Regions from separate parts of the Nonomuraea sp. NPDC049158 genome, predicted to be linked through region 3. Evidence: riboswitches for the same ligand, from Rfam matches in the RefSeq annotation. Region 3 holds a riboswitch; each other region holds the start of a gene.

Region 1 (5,169 bases), on a different contig from region 3:
GCGGCACATCGCGTCCGGGCTCGGGGTGCTGCCGGCGCCGGGGACCGACGCGACGCCCGCGCTGGCCCGGCAGCTGCACGACCGCCACCTGCTGCTGGTCCTGGACAACTGCGAGCATCTCCTGCCCGCGGTCGCCGAGGTGGTGTCCGAGCTGCTGCGCCGCTGCCCGCACCTCACCGTGCTCGCGACCGGCCGGGAGCCGCTCGGCGTCCTGGGCGAGGTGGTGTGGCGGGTGCCGCCGATGGACGCCGGTGACGCGGTGACGCTGTTCGCCGAGCGCTGTGCACGCGGCGCGGCGACGCCGGCGGCCGCGAGCGCCGTCGACCAGATCTGCGCCCGGCTCGACGGGATCCCTCTCGCGATCGAACTGGCCTCCGCCTGGACCGGGACCCTGTCCCCGTATGAGATCGTCACCGAACTGGACGACCGGTTCGGCCTGCTCATAGCGGGCCCCCGGGCCGCCCCGCCGCGCCAGCGGACCCTGGAGGCGTCGATGGCCTGGAGCCACGACCTTCTGGAAGCGGACGAGCGGCTGCTGTTCCGCCGCCTCGGCGTTTTCCAGGCCGGGTTCACCCTGGCCGCGGCCCAGAACGTCTGCGGCTTCGACGGCATCGCGGTCCTGCCCGCGCTGCGGCGGCTCGTGGACAAGTCCCTGCTCGTCGCGCTCGTCGCGGAGACCGGCGAGGGAGTGACGCGCTACCGGATGCTGGAGACGGTCCGCCACTACGCGCTGGGCCGCCTGACCTCGTCGGGCGAGCTGTCCGCCGTACAGGACCGTCATCTCACCACGTATCTCGCCATCGCCGAGGGCGCCGCCCCGCTCCTCGATACGGACAAGGACGCTTGGCGGGCGCTGATCCACGCCGAGTACCCCAACCTGCGTACGGCGCTCGAATGGGGTCTTTCGCTCGACGACCCGCACAAGGGACGCCGGCTGGCGGCGGCGCTGGCGTGGCTGTGGCACCTCGAAGGGCGCAGGCACGAAGGGCTGAGCCTGCTGCGCCTGGCGGCGGACAGAGGCTCGGGCCTCGACGAACATTCCGCCCTTCAGGCCCGGGTGCTCACCGGCCTGGCGCTGGTGGCCGACACGACGCACCCGTTCGGCGATGACTTCGACGCGGCGAACGCGGCCAGGGACATGGCCCGCGCCTGCGGAGACCCCCGAACCGCCCGCCTGGCGGGGGTACTGGGCGCGATCGGGCTGTTCGGCCACGATCTCGATGGCATGCGAGCCCAGGCGCTCGACATCCGCGCCGAAGCGAGCGCGGCCGGTGACGCGTTCGCCGCCGACGCGGCCGGCGCCGTCGCCGGTCTCGTGGCCCACTCCCTGGACGAGCACCAGGAGGCCATCACCCTCCTGGAGACCGCCGTCACCGGGCTCGTCCGCCGGGGCGACCGCGGGATCGCGGCCATGGCGCTCGGGCTGATGGCTCTCAGCAACGCCCACCTCGGCCGGCTTCGGCAGGCCGGGGACCTGGCCGCTCAGGCCGTCGACGTCGCGCACCCGCTCGCCGACTACCACCGGGTCGGCACCGCCCGGAGTGTCCTGGCCTTCGTCCGCGGGCTCCAGGGCCGACCGGCCGAGGCGCGAGAGGCCCTCGACCCGATCGTCCGCCTGGTGGACCGGGCGCCCGCGCAGCCCTTCATCCCACGGCTGGCGCTGGCGATCGGCCAGATCCACTTGGGGGACGGCCGGCCGGACCTCGCGATCGAGTCGTACCGCCGCGAGGCTTCCTGGTCCGGAGGCGACGCCTCGGACGAGGATCTCGCGCTCGAGACCCGCATAGCTCTCGTGGCCGCCCTGCGCGCGGCCGGTGACCTCGCGGCGGCCGAGCGCAGCTGCTCGGGCGCCCTCGAACTCGCCAGAACCCAGGGGATGCCGAGGCTGATCGCCGCCGCGCTGGAGCAGCAGGCGTTCCTGGCCGACCCGGATCGGGCCGTACTCCTGCACCACGAGGCCCTCGCCCTACGAGCCGAGCACGGACTCCGCCTGGCCTGCCTGGACAGTCTGGACGCGCTGGTCTCCCTGGCCGCCCAACGCGGCTCGCCGCTCCAGGCCGCCCGCCTGCTGGGCGCCTGCGACCGGGCGCGGGACGATCTGGGCTGTCCACGGCCGGACCACACCCTCCATACGGAGCCGGCCCTGGGGGCGCCCGAGTACGACGACGCGCTGGCCGAGGGCCGTCTGATGGACCTCGACGAGGCCATCGCCTACGCGCGGCGGGCCCGCACCACCCGGCGGCGGCCGGCGAGCGGCTGGGCCAGCCTGACCCCCGCCGAGCGCGAGGTCGTCCAGCTGGCCGTCGACGGGCTGACGAACCCGGAGATCGGCAAACGGCTCTTCATGAGCCGCAGTACGGTCAAGACGCACCTGGCTCACGTGTACGCGAAGCTGGGTGTCGCGAACCGTACCGAACTGGCCACATCAGTGGCATCAACGGTTCCCGACTAGCCGCGTGGTCTCGTCGTCGGCGGGGAAATACGCCTCGACGGCGACCCCTTCCAGGGTGATGTCGAACGCCGCGCCGAACGTCGTGATCGTACTGAAGAAGCAGAGCTCGTCCCCCCGATGCGTGATCCGTACGGGCAACGCGATGTCTGCGGGGTCGGGCAGAGGCGCCTCGCCATCGTCTCCATAGGTCAGCAGCTCCTCGTAGAGCGCGCTCAGCTCCGGATCACCCGCGCGGGCGACCTGCCTGGCGAGCCGGGGCAGCAGGAACCCGCGGACCTGCGCCAGGTTCCGCACGCGTGGCGCGAACCCGTCCGGATGCAGGCCGAGTCGCATCATGTTCACCGGCGGCCGCAGGAGGGCCGGGTCCACGTCGTCGAGGAAGACGTTCATGGCGTCGTTGGCCAGTAACAGGTTCCACCGGTGGTCCAGGGCCATCGCCGGATACGGCTCGTGACCGCGCAGGATCCGCTGGAGCGCCTCGTACGCCTTGCCCAGGTCGGGGTCGTCAAGCGGGCGCTCGGGGTAGATGGGCGCGTACCCGGCCGCGAGCAGCAGCCGGTTGCGCGCGCGCAGCGGCACATCGAGCTGCTCGGCCAGGCGCAGCACCATGGACCGGCTCGGGATCGTCCGCCCGGTCTCGACGAAGCTGACGTGCCGCGCGGACACGTCGGTCTGGAGGGCCAGGTCGAGCTGCGTGAGCCCGCGCAGGTGCCGCCAGTCTCGCAGCAACTCCCCTATCGGCTGATCCATGTGCATAGTGGCTGGTTCTACCTGGCCTTCCAGGGTGGTGTCGATTACCTGCCATGTCATGCCCGCCTAGTTGACGCCCGATTTTAGACAGTTTACAAGTCTTTGACCGTTTTGTTAGTGTTCGTCCCGCCTAATCCACTCACCCGCGTGGAGCCGGGGACCCAAGTTCCCTCTGGGGCGAATCGGCATAGCCGTAGGGCCACTTCCAGGCCCGAGCCCGTCAGCTAACCCGGTAGGCCGTATGGAAGGACACAGCAGTGGCTCCCCTCGCCATCTGCCTGGCGGCAGCCGTCGCCGGGCTCACTCTGGCCGCTCCAGCTCACGCCGACCCCACCACCCCTACCGGCCCCAGCACCTCTACCGGCACCGAGAGCAAGCCCGTCCAGCAGCAGACGGGCCAGACCACTCCGGCCTGGAAGGTCGCCCTGAAGTTCGCCATGAAGAAGCGCGGTATCCCGTACGTCTGGGGCGGGACCAGCGACAGCGGCTACGACTGCTCCGGGCTCATGCTCAAGGCGTACAAGCACGCCGGGATCGAGCTGCCGCGCACCACGACGGAGCAGTACAGCGCGTTCTCCAAGAAGATCTCCTGGGCCCACCTCAAGCCAGGTGACCTGGTCTTCTTCCACGGACTCGGGCACGTGGGGATGATCTCGAGGCCCGGATACATGGTGCACGCGCCGCACACCGGAGACGTGGTCAAGGAGGAGAAGCTCTCCGACTGGCGCAGGGACTCGTTCGCGGGCGCCGTACGGCCGGACCCCAAGGGCGTGCGGCTCTCCATCGAGCAACGCAAGACCACCCTGCTCACCGCCGGCCTGTGGCCAACGGCGGGGGCCCTGCGGACCAAGGTCCGGTAGCGCCCCGGCTCAGTGACGGAAGCCGTCACGGCGTGCGGAACCCCCGGAAGGTCACGGGCTTGCGGGTCTCGAATCCGAGCCGCTCGTAGAGGGCGATCGCGCCGGTGTTCGCCTCGGCCACATGTATGAAGGGACGTTCGTCACGAGCCACGATCCGGGCGACGAGCGCACCGACCAGGCGGGCGGCATGGCCTCGCCCGCGTGCCTCGGGGGCGGCGGCCCCGGCTTGGCCCGCGCGACGAGATCGAGCATCTCGGGCACGCTGTCCCTGCCGAGTTCGACCACCTCGGTGCCGGTCTCGGCAGGGCGGCGGCCGCCGCCGGACCAGGTCATCTGGCGGCCTTCGAGGACGAAGACCGGCTCCCAGTCCGGCGGCGGCACCGTTGCGCGGCTGAACATGTCGGCGAGCTCGCCTCGGCCGAGCAGCCGGGCGAGGTCGGCCCACTCCTGCGGATCCGGGTCGGCGCTCACCGCGGAGAAGGTCGCGACATCCGGCTGGTAAGTGGCCGCCCTGCCGAGCCGGCGGGCATGGTGCGCGTGGTGACCGCGCAGTGATGCGCCCACCGGGTCATCGAGCGCGATGGCGTCCCGGTTCGCCATGGTGCTGTGCCTCTCATGTCGTACGGTGCTGACGCCTGCCCAGCTGGGCAGCGATCAGGTCCAGCCGGTCATCCTACGGGCACAAGGCTGTGGCACCTCTCGGAACAGATCCTGATGTTCAGTCCGCGTGGCAGGTGATGTCGGCGGCGGGCAGGGTGACCAGGCGGTCTCGGCGCCGGCGACCCCGGTCCCGGCCATCACCCCGGCACCTACCGCCAGCGCGGCGAGCACAGCGGCCACCCGTTTCATTCATCGTCAACCCGAGTTGCTTCTTCGCCCGAGCATCGGGGGAAAGTACATCCCAGGTAATCGACACCACCCCGCGGCCGCTGTCAGCGTTCTCCCATGACGAGCAGCAAAGAACTGATCATGTCCGGCTTCGCGGAGTTCGCCGCGGGCAACATCGAGGTGCTCCAGACGCTCCTGAGCGAGGACTTCATCGAGCACAGCCCGGGCAACCCATCGGGCAGGCAAGCCTTCATCGACTTCATCAGAGACTCCCCGCTG
Region 2 (5,169 bases), on a different contig from region 3:
GGAATGCGCGGCCCAGTCATAGACCGTATATCCCAGCCCGCCGAGCAGCCAGGCGAACACGCCGGGCAACCGGCCGTCGAACACCTCCAGCAACCCGACAGTTCGGAAGGCGCCCCACAGCGCCATGAACAGAATGTAATAGAAGACACCGAAGACGAGGGCTTCAATGAGCCGGGCGGCCAGGCGTTCCCACCATTCCGCGGGGGCGGCGTCACTCCACGGCGGCAACCCGGTCATAACCCACCTCGCCCCTTCGGCGAACCGACCGCTACCCATTTTGCGGCCGGCCGCACATACAAAACAGAGGCCGACCGGTGGCCAGCCTCTGTTTCGCGTCCGCGAAGACTACTTGATCTTCACTACCACCGTGTTGCTGAACTTGTCGGCGAACGTCTGCTGCAGCGGCTTGTCCCAGAGCTGGGAGGCGCCGTTCAGCGCGACGACGATCCCGCCGAGCAACGTCCCGACAGCCGGGATGATGCCGAGGAGGTATCCACCCCAGGTGCCACCGGCCCGCTTGAGCGCCACGTCGTTCGGCAGGCCGCCCGGAGGCAGCATGTTGCCCGCGGGCACGATCTTGATCCCCATGACCATCTTGCCGACCGTCTGGCCGCTCATCTTGGTCATGAAGAACTCGTAGGCGACGTACACCGCCGTCATCACGACGGCGATGATGGCGTTGTAGGCGGTGTAGCCCAGCCAGCCGGTCGTCGTGCCGGTCGCGGAGTTGTAGCCGGCCAGCAGGATGGCCCCGAAGACGAGACCGATCACCCAGTTCGCGATGCCGAAGATGACACCGTCGATGATCCTCGCCACGAGCCGCTGCCACCACTCGGCGAGCGGGGCCGGGGCGCCGGGAGGCTGAACCCCGTGTGGCTGCTGCTGCCCGTAACCGGGCTGCTGACCATACGGCTGCTGCCCGTAGGCGGGCTGCTGGCCGTACTGCTGTTGCTGCTGACCGTAGTCCGGCTGGCCGTACTGCTGCTGGCCGTAGCCGGGTTGCGACGGCTGCTGCTGCCCGTAACCGGGCTGCTGGCCGTAACCAGGCTGGGACTGCTGCTGCTGCCCGTAATTGGGCTGCTGGCCATAGCCGGGCTGCTGGCCCGACGGGGGCTGCTGGCCGTACTGCTGCTGACCGTAACCGGGTTGCGATTGCGGCTGCTGACCATAGCCGGGCTGGGACGGCTGCTGCTGCCCGTAACCGGGCTGCTGGCCGTAACCAGGCTGGGATTGTGGCTGCTGGCCGTAACCGGGTTGCGATTGCGGCTGCTGACCGTAGTTGGGCTGGCCGTACTCGGGTTGCTGACCCGAAGCCTGCTGCTGACCGTATCCGGGTTGCTGACCGTATCCGGGCTGCTGACCGTATTCAGGTTGCTGGCCGTAGCCCGGCTGCTGCTGCCCGTACTGCGGCTGTTGTCCGTACTGCGGTTGCTGCGGTTGCTGCGGCTGCTGGCCGTAGCCGGGCTGCTGCCCGTACTGCTGCTGCTGGCCGTAGCCCTGCTGCTGCTGCCCGTAGTTGGGTTGCTGACCGTAGGCGTCGTCCGCCCGGTAGCCAACGACCGTCGCATCCGGGTCGGGCTCGCCATAGGGACGGCCCGCGTTGTGATGTCCGTATTCAGATCCGCCAGGCGCAGAGTTCTCGCCGGATTCGTCCTGTGGATACGGCGGCTGTCCGGTGCTCACCGTGTCACCTCGCTTCGAGTGCGCATGTGGCACGTGTCAGGACACATGCCTGTGCTGCCCAACGTATCGACATAGGTATCAACAATCACCTTTCCCATTAGTCAAGGTCCGCGTCACCCGATGTCAGGTGGAGAAGCATGCGGGTGTTCCCCAGGGTGTTGGGCTTGACGTGTTCGAGGTCGAGGAACTCGGCGACACCCTCGTCGTACGAGGCCAGCAGCTCCGCATAGACCTCGGGTGAGACCGGGGTGCCCTGTACGGGGCGGAATCCATGCCTCGCGAAAAAATCCACCTCAAAAGTCAGACAGAAAACCCGGCGCAGGCCGAGTTCCCGGGCCGTTTTGATCAAGGAAGAGACGATCCGGTGCCCGATTCCGAAGCCACGGAACTCCGGATCGACGGCCACCGTGCGAATCTCCGCGAGATCCTCCCAAAGCACATGCAGCGCGCCACAGCCGACCACTTGGCCGCCACGCTCGGCGATCCAGAACTCCTGCACGTCCTCGTACAGCGTGACGGTGGCCTTCTCCAGAAGCCGGGGACCGGCGCCCGCGTAGGTGTCGACCAGGAGACGGATGGTCCTGACATCCGGCGTGCGGGCACGCCGGACGACGACTTCCGTGTCCGGGACTGTCACTTCGGCGACCTGCTCCATGGGTCTCCAGCGTACAGATCCGATTACGGCCTCCCCCTAACTCTGACGTCTCTCCCATCTCATGACATCTCGTGGTTGATCGAGCACGATGAGGGATCCCTTGGCCCATAGGCTTCCATGCCTTGACGAACTTGGTGCAAAAAGGACATAAAGTTTGTTCAGCACCGGCAAGCACGAGATCACCCCGTGACCCTTCGGTTGCGAAACCTCTACAGACTTGGCAGTTCTGGTTGAGCACGAACCCGGAGTGCACTAGTGTCCAGCGACGATGTCACCCACGCGAGCCAGCGTGGAGACGCGCCCAATCCCCGTAAGGGGAGCCGGGGACCCGCCGGTGGCGACCTCATCCCGACGCCACCACCCATGGGGTGAATCCGAGCGAGTCGTTCGGTAGGGCTGCTCCGGCCCGAACCCGTCAGCTAACCCGGTAGGCGCCGATGAGAGGAGCTGGTTGGTGAAGCAGACCCGCGATCGCGAGGGGAAGCCGACGGGCGCTCACGCCCGCCGTCCGGAGCTCCGGAAGATCCCTACCCGGCTGGGTGTCATCGCGGCGACCATCGCCACCCTCCTCTTCGCCGCCCCCGTCGGCTCCGCCGTCGCCGATCCCAAGCCCTCGCTGAAGGATCTGGCCAAGCAGGCCGAAGAGCTCCACACCCAGATCGAGACGCTGAGCGAGGAGTTCAACGGCCAGCGGGAGAAGCTCAAGACCGCCAAGAAGTCGGCTGAGGCGGCCCGGAAGACGCTGTCCACCAGTGAGGCCGATCTGGCCGCCAAGCGCGCCAAGGCCGCGCTGCTGGCCCAGAACGCCTACATCAACGGCGGCTTCGGCCAGGCGCTGGCATTCACCACCTCCGACGACCCCGAGAGCTTCCTCGACCAGGCGGCCACCACCTACGCGATAGAGCAGCAGCAGGGCTTCGAGGTCAACCAGGTGACCACGGCCAGGCAGGCCGCCGAGCAGGCCAGAGCCAGCGCCAAGACGCGCATCGACGAGGTCGAGAAGATCGTCGAGAACCTCGGCACCAAGCGCGACAAGATCACCACGCTCGTCTCCAAGGTCGAGAGCAGCCTGTTCAAGCGCGCGATCGGTGAGGCCGGCCGTCCCGGCACCCGGGCCACGCGGGTCGACCTGCCGGTCATCGGCGCCGGCAAGGCCGCCACGGCCGCCAGGTGGGCGCTCACGCAGCAGCTCAAGCCGTACGTCTGGGGCGCCGAGGGGCCGACCTCATACGACTGCTCCGGCCTCGTGATGGCGGCCTACCAGCGGGTGGGCATCTCACTGCCGCACTACACGGGCGACCAGTGGACGGCCGGACGGCACATCTCCAAGGAGGAGCTGCGCGCCGGCGACCTGGTCTTCTTCTATGGCGACCTGCACCACGTCGGCATCTACATCGGCGGCGGCATGATGGTCCACGCGCCGCAGACCGGTGACGTCGTACGGATCGCCTCCATCGCCCGCCGTCCGTTCGCGGGCGCCGTACGCATCGCCGACTGACCTCCGGGCACCACAGGCACTCTGACCGCTGGGGCCCTGGCGGCTGGGCCGGTCGAGCGGTCAGATGAGCTGGCGGCGGGCGGCCCAGGCCACGGCCTCGATCGCGGTGGCGACTCCGATGCGGTCGCAGATACCCCGTAGTCTCCGGCGTACCGTGCGCCCGCTGATATCCAGTCGTCTGCCAACCCGATCAACCGTGACCCCCTTGGCAAGCTCCGCCAGCAACGCGATATCCGCGTGGCTAAGCTCGACGCTCTCAGTGAGCACATACATCGGGAGCCCTCCCCCCAACAGCAGAACTCGAGACGTCTATGTCCGAGCAGTGCTGCTGCTCGTCTCGCAGACGGTAAGCGCATTCTGGAAAGGTCGTCAAGCCAGCGAATACTGCCCTCTGACCATCGCCATTGACATGATCGGCGGTATGTGAAGTACTCGCCATATGTCGGCACACTTCGGGGCCAGATGAGGGATCACAGCCGTCCTTACAACGGCTCCAGCGCGAGCCCTGTGGACCTGCCGGGCTTCGATCCGGTGAACGCGAATATTATTCGCACTTCATATGTGCATCATCGGAAATATGGCTGCTTGCGGCCGGGTCGGCGATGCGCGTCAAGGAGTATGAACGGTTCAGGCGCCGGAGGGAGGCGCCGCCCATCGCGGCCCGGCGCGGGCGGCCGGGAGATGGCTTGCCCGGCGCGCCGGCCCGCGTCAACGAACCGGCGAAGGTCGCCGCCCGCGTTCTCCTACTCGCCGCAGGAGACCGGACCGCTGTCAACCCCATCGGCCCGGCAGCGTCCGTACGCGGGCGCCGCGAACCGGCGAACCGGACCGGTTCGGCCCGGCGTGGGAGCCGGGCCGACATACTCAGTTGGTCGGCTTGACCAGCGGGAACAAGATCGTTTCCCGGATGCTCTTGCCCGTGAAGGCCATGATCATCCGGTCGATCCCGGCCCCCATGCCACCCGTGGGCGGCATGGCGTACTCCAGCGCCTGCAGGAAGTCCTCGTCGAGCTGCATGGCCTCCGGGTCGCCCCCGGCGGCCAGCAGTGACTGCTCCACCAGGCGCCGGCGCTGCTCGACCGGGTCGACGAGCTCGGAGTAGGCGGTGCCCAGCTCGGTGCCGAACCCGATGAGGTCCCACTTCTCGGTCAGCAGCGGGTTGTCGCGGTGCTGGCGGGTCAGCGGGGAGGTCTCCAGCGGGTAGTCCATGACGAACGTCGGCTGGATGAGCGTGTGCTCGACGAGGGCCTCGAAGATCTCCTGGACGAGCTTGCCCTGGCCCCACTTCGGGTCCCAGTGGATGTCGCGCCCGTCGGCGAACTTCCGGACCTGC
Region 3 (5,169 bases):
CGGTTACGCTCTTGATCTCGGTACCGGGCGTGCCCGATAGGGAGGCCGCATGGCGGACAAAGGGATCACGACGATAGGCCGGTGCTACGGCTGCAAGCGCACCTTCGGCTTCGACCCGGAACGCGTCACGATGTTCGTGGTCGACCCCGACCCCGCGGCTCCCCCGGGCAGGACCGCCCCGGGCGCACAACCCGCGCCGGAAGCCTCGGCTCGGTCGCGGCGGGAACCTGTTTGTCCCGATTGCGTGCGCCGGGGGCAGCACACCAGGCAGGACGACGGGCCCACGTGGCCGCGCGGCACCGCCTGAGCGGTCCCGCCACCGCCCAAGCGGTCCCTGGTGTCACCTGAGCGGTTCTGGCGCCGTCTGAGTGGTTGCGGGGGGAAGCGCGTAGGCTCGGGGTGATGCGTGCGCGAGCGATCTCCCGAGAGGCCCTGGTCGAGGAGCTGGCCGAGCGGATCGCGGGCCTGCCGCGCGACTCCTACGCGCGGGTCGCCGTCGACGGAGCGCCGCCCGCCCATCCCGAACGGCTGGCGGACGAGCTGGTCGCGCCGCTCAGGGCGCTGGGCAGGGCCGTGTTGCGGGTGTCCGCCACCGACTTCCTGCGGCCCGCGTCCCTCAGGCTCGAGTACGGCCGGACGAACCCCGACGCCTTCCACGACGACTGGCTCGACACCGGGGCGTTGACCCGGGAGGTACTCGGCCCCCTGGGGCCCCAGGGGAGCGGCAAGGTACTGCCGGCGCTCTGGGACAGCCGGGCCGACCGCGCGTACCGCCTGCCGTACCAGACGCTGCCTCAGGGGGCTGTGCTGCTGCTCGACGGGACGCTGCTGCTGGGCCGCTGGTTGCCGTTCGAGGTGAGCGTGCATCTGTGGCTGTCCGAGGGGGCGCTGGGGCGGATGACCGGGGAGGACGAGCGGTGGCGGCTGCCCGCCTACGCGCGCTACGAGCGGGAGGCCGAGCCGCTGCGGACCGCCGACGTGGCCGTACGCGCGGACCATCCCGGACGAATGGCCATCCTGATCGAGGGCGGGCAGTGAACACCGCCGTGGCCCCAGGCGTACCGTCCCGGCGCCGCGCCGGCCGAGACCATCGCCGAGCTGAGCCGTTGTGCCGGCCGGGGTGAAGGAGCTCACCGCGGCCGGTCGGCCGTCAGTTCGCGTTCGGGCGCTTGCCGTGGTTGGCCTTCTTCTTCTTGCGCGCCTTGGTCTTGCGAGATCGCTTCGCCATGGATACCTCCAGTGATCGGTCCGCTTCCCAACGTCTCGCGCTGTGGCCTACCGCACAACCCGTGCGACCTAACATTCCCCAACAAAGTCGTGTCATAATTTGGTGGAATCTGTTGGAAGGAGCGGGGGCGTGCTCGCACAGCAGCGCCAGCAGGCGATTCTCGAACGCGTCCGCAGCAGCGGCGGTGTTCGGGTGGCCGACCTCGTTCGCGAGCTCGGCGTCTCCGACATGACGGTCCGCCGCGACCTCGAGGTGCTCGCCGAGCGCGGGCTGCTGGAGAAGGTGCACGGCGGCGCGACCGCGCTGGGTCCCGGCTCGACCGAGGAGCCGGGCTTCACCGCCAAGTCCGCCCGCCAGCAGCAGGAGAAGGAGGCCATCGCGCGCCGCGCCGCCCAGTTCGTCCGGCCCGGCACCGCGGTCGCCCTGTCGGCCGGGACCACCACCTGGGCCCTGGCCCACCATCTCATCTCGGTGCCCGAGCTCACGGTCATCACCAATTCGATCCCGGTGGCCGACGTCTTCCACCGCAATCCGCGCGCCGACCGCACGGTCGTGCTGACCGGCGGCGTACGCACGCCGTCCGACGCCCTCGTCGGCCCGGTCGCGGTGGCCGCGATCCGGCGGCTGCACGTGGACACGCTGTTCCTCGGCGTGCACGGGATGAGCGTGCGGGCCGGGTTCACCACGCCCAACCTGCTGGAGTCGGAGACCGACAGGGAGCTGGTGCACGCGGCCCACCGGCTGGTCATCCCGGCCGACCACACCAAGTGGAACACGGTCGGCATCAGCACGATCGCCGATCTGACCGAGGCCGACGCGGTCATCAGCGACTCGGGGCTGTCCGAGGAGGCACGCATGGAGCTGGGCGAACGCGCCGGCGAACTGATCATCGCGGAGGACTCGCAGTGAAACGCACCATCACCCACCTGGCCGACGGCCGAGAGCTGATCTACTTCGACCGGCGCGACGACGCCGACCGGAGCGCGATCGACCGGCGGGCGCTCGACCCCAGGCCGATGGCGTCGGAGCTGCGCTACGACCCGCTCACCGAGGAGTGGATCGCGATGGCGGGGCACCGCCAGACGCGTACGTTCCTGCCTCCGGCCAACGAGTGCCCGCTGTGCCCGTCGTCCGAGACGAGGTCTTCGGAGATCCCGGCATACGACTATGACGTGGCGGTGTTCGAGAACCGCTTCCCCTCTTTTTCCGGAAATTTCGGGACTTATGGGGATGTCGGGGGGCTGAGTGAGGTCCGGCCGGGGGTGGGGCGGTGTGAGGTGGTGTGCTTCACCTCTGAGCACTCGTCGTCGTTCTCGCGGCTCTCCGACGAGCAGGTGGGCCTGGTCATGGAGGCATGGGCCGACCGTACGGCCGAGCTGTCCGCGATCGAGGGCGTCGAGCAGGTGTTCTGCTTCGAGAACCGGGGCGAGGAGATCGGCATCACGCTGCCGCACCCGCACGGACAGATCTACGCCTACCCGTACGTGACCCCGCGGACCAAGCTCCAGCTCGGCGCGGCCGCCCGGCACCGGGGCGGCAACCTGTTCGCCGACGTGCTGGCGGCCGAGCGGGCGGCCGGAGTGCGTGTGGTGGCGGCCAACGAGTTGTGGACCGCGTTCGTGCCCGCCGCCGCCCGCTGGCCGTTCGAGGTGCACGTGTATCCGCACCGGCAGGTGCCGGACCTGGCCGCGCTGTCGGAGGAGGAACGCGCCGCCTTCGCCCCGCTCTACACCTCCGTGCTGCGGGCGCTCGACGGGCTGTTCGGCGTCGCCATGCCGTACATCTCGGCCTGGCACCAGGCGCCCGTGCGGCAGGACCGTGACCTGGCCTATCTGCACCTGGAGCTGTTCAGCATCAGGCGGGCGCCCGGGAAACTCAAGTATCTGGCGGGCTCGGAGTCGGCCATGGGCGCGTTCGTCAACGATGTCCTGCCGGAGGAAGCCGCACGCATGCTTAAATCACAGGTAGATCTCTAATTGGTTGCCACTTGAAGTCGCATGACCTTGGTTTTACTACTAATATCCCTGTTCAGCGCCGACCGAAACGGTCGGTGCTGGCCTAATCCCGGGCGCGTGGCCCGGGAGCCGGGGACCCATCGCGTCTTGGGGTGAATCCACTCAGGTGGTAAGGCGGCATCTCCCTGCCCGAACCCGTCAGCTAACCCGGCCGGCATAGGGAGAGGAACCCTCCGTGGCGGCTGCGTCCCCCTCGAGTCTTGCCATCGCTCTCATCACCTCCGCTTCCATGGCCCTGGCAGCCTTCACGGCCGCGCCCGCCGCTGCCGCCCCCAAGCCCAGCGAGTCCCAGCTCCGCGCGGAGCTGAAGCAGCTGGACAAGAAGGTCGACAAGCTCATCGAGACCTACAACCTCAAGCGCGTCGAACTGGCCAAGGCCCAGCAGGACTCGGAAACGACCAAGAAACGGCTGGCCACGGCGGAGGCTCAGCTCATCACGGCCCAGAAACGCGTCACCGAGCTCGCGCGCCTGCAGTACCAGAACGGCACCGGCGCGCTGCCGAACCTCACCCTGCCGACCGATGCCTCCAGCGCGGCGTTGCTGAACCACCTCGCGGCCGAGCAACAGGCGATCGTGCAGGGCGTGGCCACCGCCCGGGACGAGAAGAAGGCGGCCGCGGACCAGGCGACCGCCCTCGAGTCGAAGATCCGCGAGGACGCGGCCAATGTCGCCAAGCAGCGGGACGACGCGCAGGGCGTCATCAAGGACATCCAGAAGAAGCTGAAGGGCCTCATCCCGTTCGGCCCCGGCCGCCGCTCGGACGGCAGCTGGGCGCCCGAACTGCCCTCTGGCACCGACAACATCACCGCCCGGATGCGGGTGATCCGCGGGCTGATCCAGAAGGACTTCGCGCTGCCGTACGAGGTGGGCTGCTTCCGCGCGGACGGCGGCGGCGGCGAGCACCCGCTGGGGCGCGCGTGCGACTTCATGATGAGCACCGGCGGCAGCATGCCCAGCTCCGCCAACCAGGCACTCGGCGACCGCGTGGCGGCCTGGGCGCTGGAGAACAAGGACAAGCTCGGGGTCAAGTACGTGATCTGGAAGCAGCGCATCAACCAGGGCTCGGGGTGGAGCTCGATGTCCGACCGTGGCAGCATCACCCAGAACCACTTCGACCACGTGCACATTTCGATGTTCTAGGGCGCCCGGCGCGGTCAGTGAGTGCCTGGTCTGGGGATAGGGACGCCGGCGGCGCGGAGCTTGGTCTCGACGAGCGCGATCCCCTGGGCCGCGGCCGATCCCTGCTCTTCGCCGTGGAGGGCGATCAGTTTGTACCGGGTCGCGGCCTCGGTGCGGGCTTGCAGCCCGGTCACGATCTTCAGGTGCGCGGGATTGGCGAGGAAGTGCTCGGCCATGGCGGTGGCGAGCTCGGCGATGCGCGGGTCGTCCGGTGCCCAGTCCGTGGCTTCGGCGCCGCGCTTGATCAAGGCGACGAACCGGGTGTCTTCGAGGGCGTGCTCGACATGAGTGAGGTAGTCGTCGAAGCCCTCGGGGACCAGGGCCCTGGCCAGCACCCAGCCCTCCCTCGCGGCCGCCGCCTCCGCCGCGGAGAAGCCCAGGCCGGACAGCCGCTCCAGCAGCGCCACCGCACGGTCGGGCAGCAGCGCCTGGTCACCGTCGGCGAGCCGACGCAACGTGTCACGCCGCGCGATCAACTCCTCGATCCGTTCGTCGAGCTGCCGCTCCACGTCGGCGAGCGCGGCGGTGAACAGCGCGGGGTCGGCGTCGAGCAGGGGCCCGATCTCGGCCAAGGGCACCCCGGCGGCGGCCAGCGTCCGGACCTGCACAAGCCGCAGCAACTCAGCCGATCCGTACCTCCGGTAGCCGGAGCTGTCGCGTTCCGGCTCCTTCACCAAGCCAAGCTTGTGGTAGTGCCGCACCGTCTTCACCGTGACGCCGACGAATGCCGCCGCCTGCCCGATCGT
Region 4 (5,169 bases), on a different contig from region 3:
GTCGAACTCCGCGCACCCCTGCCAGGCCGGAGCGTAGACGGCCACGCCGGGGGTGCGCAGGGCCAGCCCGTGCACGAACGACTGGATGCCGCCCGGGCGGGGCGGGAAGTCGTTCGTGACGATGAGCACACCGGTCACGGCTGCTGCTGGCCGTTCAGCGCGGCCCACTCCCGGGCCATGGCGAGGCGTTCGGGACCGGAGGGGTGTGATGCATAGAGGGCATACTCCACCGGATCCGGCGACAAGTCGGAAATATTGGTGATTGCCAGGCGTTTCTGCATCGAGATAAACGTGGCCGGGTCCTTCGTGAGGTTCAGGGCGTGGAGGTCGGCGCGGGCCTCGATGTGGCGGCTGATCACGTTCTGGGCCGGCCCCGAGAGGACCGTGGCCAGGCTCATCAAGCCCATGATCACTCCCACCGCCCGCGGGTCGGCCGCCGAGGCGATGCCCGTACGCCGCCGCAGCATGCCCAGGAGCAGGAACAGCAGGATCGTCCCGAACGCGGCGCCCAGCCCGGCCACCAGCGTGCCGACCAGCACGTCCCCGTACTTGGCGTGGCCCAGCTCGTGCGCCACGACCAGCTCGACCTCGGACTGCGGAGCCCTGAGCAGCGTGTCGTACACGACGATCCGGCGCGTGGCGCCGAAACCGGAGACGTAGGCGTTGAGCGCGTTCGTCCGGCGGGAGGCGTCGGCGATCAGCACGTCCTCGACCGGGACATGGGCGCGCTCGGCCAGCATCATCAGGTTGGCCCTGAGCGCGCCACCCGGCATCGGGCGGAAGTCGTTGAACAGCGGCTCGAACACGACCGGATACACGAACGAGGCCACCAGGGTGAACGCGAACGCGCCCGCGGCGGCCGGGATCCACCAGCGCCGCAGCCACCTGGCCAGTGCCACCACGACCAGCACCATGATGGATTGCAGCACCACGTTCACGGCCAGGCTCTTGAGCCGGTCGCCGGTCCAGCCGGCCCAGTCCTGCGTGGACAGGCCGTAGTCGCGCAGCTGCACCTCGTACCAGATGCCCAGGGGCCACCTGATCGCCTCGACGATCGCGGTCAGCACCACGACTCCGAGCACGACCCGCACCCACCACGGCCCGCGCAGCCGGCCCAGCACCTTGGCGCCGAACGGCGTGAGCACGAGCAGCCCCGCGAACAGCACGGTCAGCCCGAGCGACAGGTAGCTGGGCAGGCTCGTGGCCGCGTCGAAGGCGGCGGCTCTGGCGATCTCGGCGGCACTGAAGTCGCGCGCCGGGTCCGGCGTCACCGTGGGGGTGCCCGAGGGCATGACCCGCCAGGGCGTCGTGAACGCCACCACGGCCAGGATCACCACGCCGAGAACGACCAACGCCCAACCGGCCCCGGCCCGGCCGACCTCGACGTCCCCACGGTCCGCGACCCAGCCACCTGACACGGCACGGTCGCTTGGCGCGGCCCCGTCGCTTGGTACCGCACGGTCGCTTGACGCGGCACGGTCGCTTGGTATCGCACGGTCGCTTGACGCCGCTCGGTCGCTTGGTACCGAACGGTCGTCTGGCGCGGTGCCCTCGCCTGAGGTGGCGGAGTCGCCTGAGGTGGCGGCCTCGCCGGATGGCCCAGGTGGCGCGGCCGGCCGGGCGGGCGACCCGGACGGTGCGGCCGGCTCGCCGGACGGAGGTGCCGGGTGCTGATCGGAGCCCGCGTCGTCGTCAGGCGGCATGTCGTCGGTGCCCTGCAGATCTTCCATCCGCGTTCCCCTTACGCAAGCTGGTCCCGCACGTAGTCGCGCCACCGTGCCGTCAGCGTCTCTGCCGAGAGCCCGAGTCCGGTGAGCCCCCGGTCGATGCCACCCGTCTGAGCATCACGGTAGAGCCTCACCAGAGTCCCCTCACCGAACCGCTCGGCGATGAAGCGACACGCCAGCCACGCCTCCTGGTACGCCCGTGCCAGGCGTTCAGGCTCCCGAGCGGACGGTGCGAATGCCGCAGGCCCCGGCAATTCGCCCGGCACACGCCCCGCCCGCACCTCGGCGGCCAACTCGGCGGCGGCCACCCGGACCGGCAACCCCGCGTCCCGGTAGCCCACGTAGTCGGCGAACCCCTCATAAAGCCATACCGGCAACCGCTTCGTCCCGGCCGCGACGTGAGTGAGCTCGTGCGTGAGCACGATGTCCCGCCCGGTCGGGGTCAGCCGGGCGAAGTTCTCGGGCACCACGACCACCCTCCCGCCATCGGCCACCGCCGCCAGCCCGTCGACACTCCCCACCCCGGCCACCCGGGCAGCCTCGGCCGCCGAGCCGGGCACGAGCACCACGGGCCGCACCGGCTGGCCGAGCACGGCGGAGACCCGCGCTCCGGCGGCATCAGCCCTGCGCGCCAGGTCTCGGAGCGACTCGGACGCCGCGTGCTGACCGACGACAACCGAACGCACACCCCGTACGACCTCGGCGCCGTCCCCCCAGAGGCCCCGCGCCTCCGCCGGAAGCTCACGATCACCGGCCGCCAGGGTTGGGACGGTCGCGGACTGATCGAGACTGCCAGAGGGAAGACCGCGATCCGACGCAGACCGATCGGGCCCACCGGACGGCAGACCACGAACCGACGCGGGCCGATCGGGCCCACCGGTCGACAGGTCACGAACCGCTGCCGAGAGGTCGCCCGTCGCCGGAATTCGGTGCGGGGCGGCGCTGGCCGAGGCGAGGGCCAGGAGCAGCACCCCCACCACCAAGACTCGGCGGCTCACCTGCACGGACACGTTCCCCGATCGTAGTCGCCCCGCGCCGCGGACCGGCCGTCGCGGAGAGGCCAGGCTCGTGGTCGCGAAGAACGTCGTCACGGAGAGACCCGGAACACGCGAAGGTCCCGTCCCAGCTGGGACGGGACCTTCGTGACGGTCTTGCAGGCCAGATCAGGCCGGACTTACAGGCCGGGACGCACCGCGCCCACGAACGACGCCTTGCGCCATCCGCTGAGCTTCTCGACGCGCACCGTCGAACCCGTCCTCGGCGAGTGGACCATCTTGCCGTTGCCGACATACATGCCCACATGGCCGAGCCCATGGAAGAACAGCAGGTCACCTGGCTTCAGATTCTTCCAGGAGACCTTCTTCTTGATGCGGGCGAACTGGCTGTTCGTCACGCGCGGGATCTTGACACCGGCCTTCTTCCAGGCGTACTGGACGAGACCGGAGCAGTCGAAGGAACCAGGTCCTGTGGCCCCGTAACTGTAGGGGTCACCGATCTGGTCCTTGGCCACGGCGACGGCCGTGCGGGCCTTCACCTTTTGCCGAGCGACCGCTGTCTGTTGCGCGACCTTCTTCACGGAACTGACGGCTTTCGCCGCTGTATTAGTTCCGGAAACTTCGGCCGCATCACGCGTTGTCGCCGCCTGCGCCGTCGGGGCAGGGAGGACCAAACCTCCGGCCGCCACGGTCATCGTGAGCGCTGCGCCACTCAGGGCAATGCGGGACAGACGGGGGTTACTGGGGGAGGTAGACAGGATTTCTCCTTGGAGCTTCCACGAACGCCTACCGGGTTAGCTGACGGATTCGGGCCTGGAAGTCGCCCTACGGCGCGATACGCGCCGATTCACCCCTGATCCCGAGGGCGGGATCGCTGGGTCCCCGGCTCCGTGCCTCCTGGCTGCACGGACTCGGCAGGCCACCGCCACGTAATGACAAATGGAAAGGCGGTGACCTAACGGATTTCTTATCTGTCCACATCGGGGACCCGATGGAGAGTCGCGACGCCATGGCTTGTTCGCCGCGACGCCAGAAGTTACGCCCTTGAGTAACGCGCTGGCAAAGCCGTCATGGGGTTGTCAGGATCACTCAGAGGTGTCAGTAAAGTCCCGAACCGCAGCTGGAGTGCCGGGTTATGTTACTCAAATGTGACCCTTCTCACACTTGACGACACAGTGATCTGTCAGGTCCCTTTTGTCACTCTTGTCACACTGGTCCCGCTAGTAACACGCCTGAGGGTCCGGTGATCGTGTCGCGGCTGCGCGGAATTGGGCGTCGCGAGGGTCGCAGACGGGCCGAGATCAGTGATCGTCGTCACCGGCCGAAGGCATCGAGCAGCGTTCAGCCGATCCGACCAGCGGTATCGACCTGCGCGCCGAGGTCCGTTGACCAGCAAATCGGGGTCAGTTGAACAGCCGGTCGGGTTCCGCCGAACAAGCGACCGAAGCCCGTTGAACAGCCGATCGGAGCCCGTTGACCACCAGGCCGGGTCCGTTGACCAGCAAGCCGGTGAGTCCACATGGACCGCCAAGTGCCCATCGGCGGACCATCCGGTCCATGGCCACCTAAAGCCACGGACCGGGGCCAAGAGGGCGCACGTCACGGCGCCCAGCGCGCCCCACCGGAGGAGCGTGTCCCTGGACAGAGCCCAGCCACGGACGGCGGATGGGGCCCACCGTGCTTGCCGTACAGGAAATAAGTGAGCGCCAGAAAGGCCCTACGGACGGATAGCTCCCACCAGGGTGCCGCCGTAGGAAGACAGGGTGACGACTTTGACCACGTCGCCGGTCTGGGGGGCATGCACGATCTGCCCATTGCCCGCATAAATGCTGACATGTCCAAGACCCGAGCTGAAGATCAGGTCGCCAGGCTGCAGGTCCTTCAGATCCACCTTGCGGGCCGAGCCCCAGGCCCACTGCTGCCACGTGGTGCGGGGCAGCGAGACGCCCCCTGCGCGCCACGACGCCTGCGTGAGGCCCGAGCAGTCCCAGCCGCGCGGTCCCGTGCCGCCGAACACATACGGCTTGCCCACCTGCGCGTAGGCGAACCTGAGCACCGCCGCGGCGTTGCCGGAGGCCGAGCCCGTGTACTTGATGCCGGTGCTGTTGGGGTCACCGGTCTTGTAGGCGCCGAGCTTCTCCAGCAGCTTCTTCTGCTTCGCGATCAGCTTGCGGACCTCCGAGCGCTCCTTCTCGACCCCGTCGCGCTCCTTGTCGGCCGCCTGCAGCGCCGTCTCGGCCTTGTCGCGCTCGTCCTTGAGCCCGCGGTTCTCGCGGTCGAAGGCCGCCAGCCGTGCCACCTTCTCCTCCGACAGCTGTCCCGCGAGCGCCATGCTGCCCAGCAGGCCCGTGGGATCCGACTGGCCGATCATCGTAGGCCAGGAGGTGGAGTCGGGGCCGCGCGTGTAGGTGTCGACGGCCATCTCAATGACCTGGGCGCGCAACGTG

What was found. Region 3 has a riboswitch for cyclic di-AMP ahead of AB0B61_RS48680 (hypothetical protein). Riboswitches for the same ligand answer to the same signal wherever they lie in the genome.
Region 1: another riboswitch for cyclic di-AMP. It lies ahead of AB0B61_RS39535 (C40 family peptidase); the one in region 3 lies ahead of AB0B61_RS48680 (hypothetical protein).
Region 2: another riboswitch for cyclic di-AMP. It lies ahead of AB0B61_RS12120 (C40 family peptidase); the one in region 3 lies ahead of AB0B61_RS48680 (hypothetical protein).
Region 4: another riboswitch for cyclic di-AMP. It lies ahead of AB0B61_RS40625 (C40 family peptidase); the one in region 3 lies ahead of AB0B61_RS48680 (hypothetical protein).

Annotation. Positions count from the first base shown of each region.
Region 1 covers NZ_JBEZDM010000025.1:106,577-111,745, forward strand. Annotated here, with positions in the region: gene AB0B61_RS39525 (LuxR C-terminal-related transcriptional regulator) at 1-2,452, shown strand, start outside; gene AB0B61_RS39530 (helix-turn-helix transcriptional regulator) at 2,435-3,202, opposite strand; cyclic di-AMP (ydaO/yuaA leader) riboswitch at 3,320-3,456, shown strand; gene AB0B61_RS39535 (C40 family peptidase) at 3,460-4,062, shown strand; gene AB0B61_RS39540 (GNAT family N-acetyltransferase) at 4,088-4,507, opposite strand; gene AB0B61_RS39545 (nuclear transport factor 2 family protein) at 5,008-5,169, shown strand, end outside.
Region 2 covers NZ_JBEZDM010000004.1:377,616-382,784, reverse strand. Annotated here, with positions in the region: gene AB0B61_RS12140 (RDD family protein) at 1-237, opposite strand, end outside; partial or broken gene AB0B61_RS12135 (RDD family protein) at 346-825, opposite strand; gene AB0B61_RS12130 (hypothetical protein) at 871-1,758, shown strand; gene AB0B61_RS12125 (amino-acid N-acetyltransferase) at 1,781-2,338, opposite strand; cyclic di-AMP (ydaO/yuaA leader) riboswitch at 2,627-2,787, shown strand; gene AB0B61_RS12120 (C40 family peptidase) at 2,793-3,836, shown strand; gene AB0B61_RS12115 (LuxR C-terminal-related transcriptional regulator) at 3,897-4,109, opposite strand; gene lysX (bifunctional lysylphosphatidylglycerol synthetase/lysine--tRNA ligase LysX) at 4,701-5,169, opposite strand, start outside.
Region 3 covers NZ_JBEZDM010000041.1:69,891-75,059, reverse strand. Annotated here, with positions in the region: gene AB0B61_RS48700 (hypothetical protein) at 50-307, shown strand; gene AB0B61_RS48695 (uridine kinase) at 403-1,038, shown strand; gene AB0B61_RS48690 (DeoR/GlpR family DNA-binding transcription regulator) at 1,358-2,137, shown strand; gene galT (galactose-1-phosphate uridylyltransferase) at 2,134-3,204, shown strand; cyclic di-AMP (ydaO/yuaA leader) riboswitch at 3,274-3,414, shown strand; gene AB0B61_RS48680 (hypothetical protein) at 3,473-4,384, shown strand; gene AB0B61_RS48675 (MerR family transcriptional regulator) at 4,399-5,169, opposite strand, start outside.
Region 4 covers NZ_JBEZDM010000027.1:29,415-34,583, forward strand. Annotated here, with positions in the region: gene AB0B61_RS40610 (glycosyltransferase family 4 protein) at 1-138, opposite strand, end outside; gene AB0B61_RS40615 (M48 family metallopeptidase) at 135-1,418, opposite strand; gene AB0B61_RS40620 (hypothetical protein) at 1,742-2,737, opposite strand; gene AB0B61_RS40625 (C40 family peptidase) at 2,902-3,417, opposite strand; cyclic di-AMP (ydaO/yuaA leader) riboswitch at 3,491-3,649, opposite strand; gene AB0B61_RS40630 (NlpC/P60 family protein) at 4,440-5,169, opposite strand, start outside.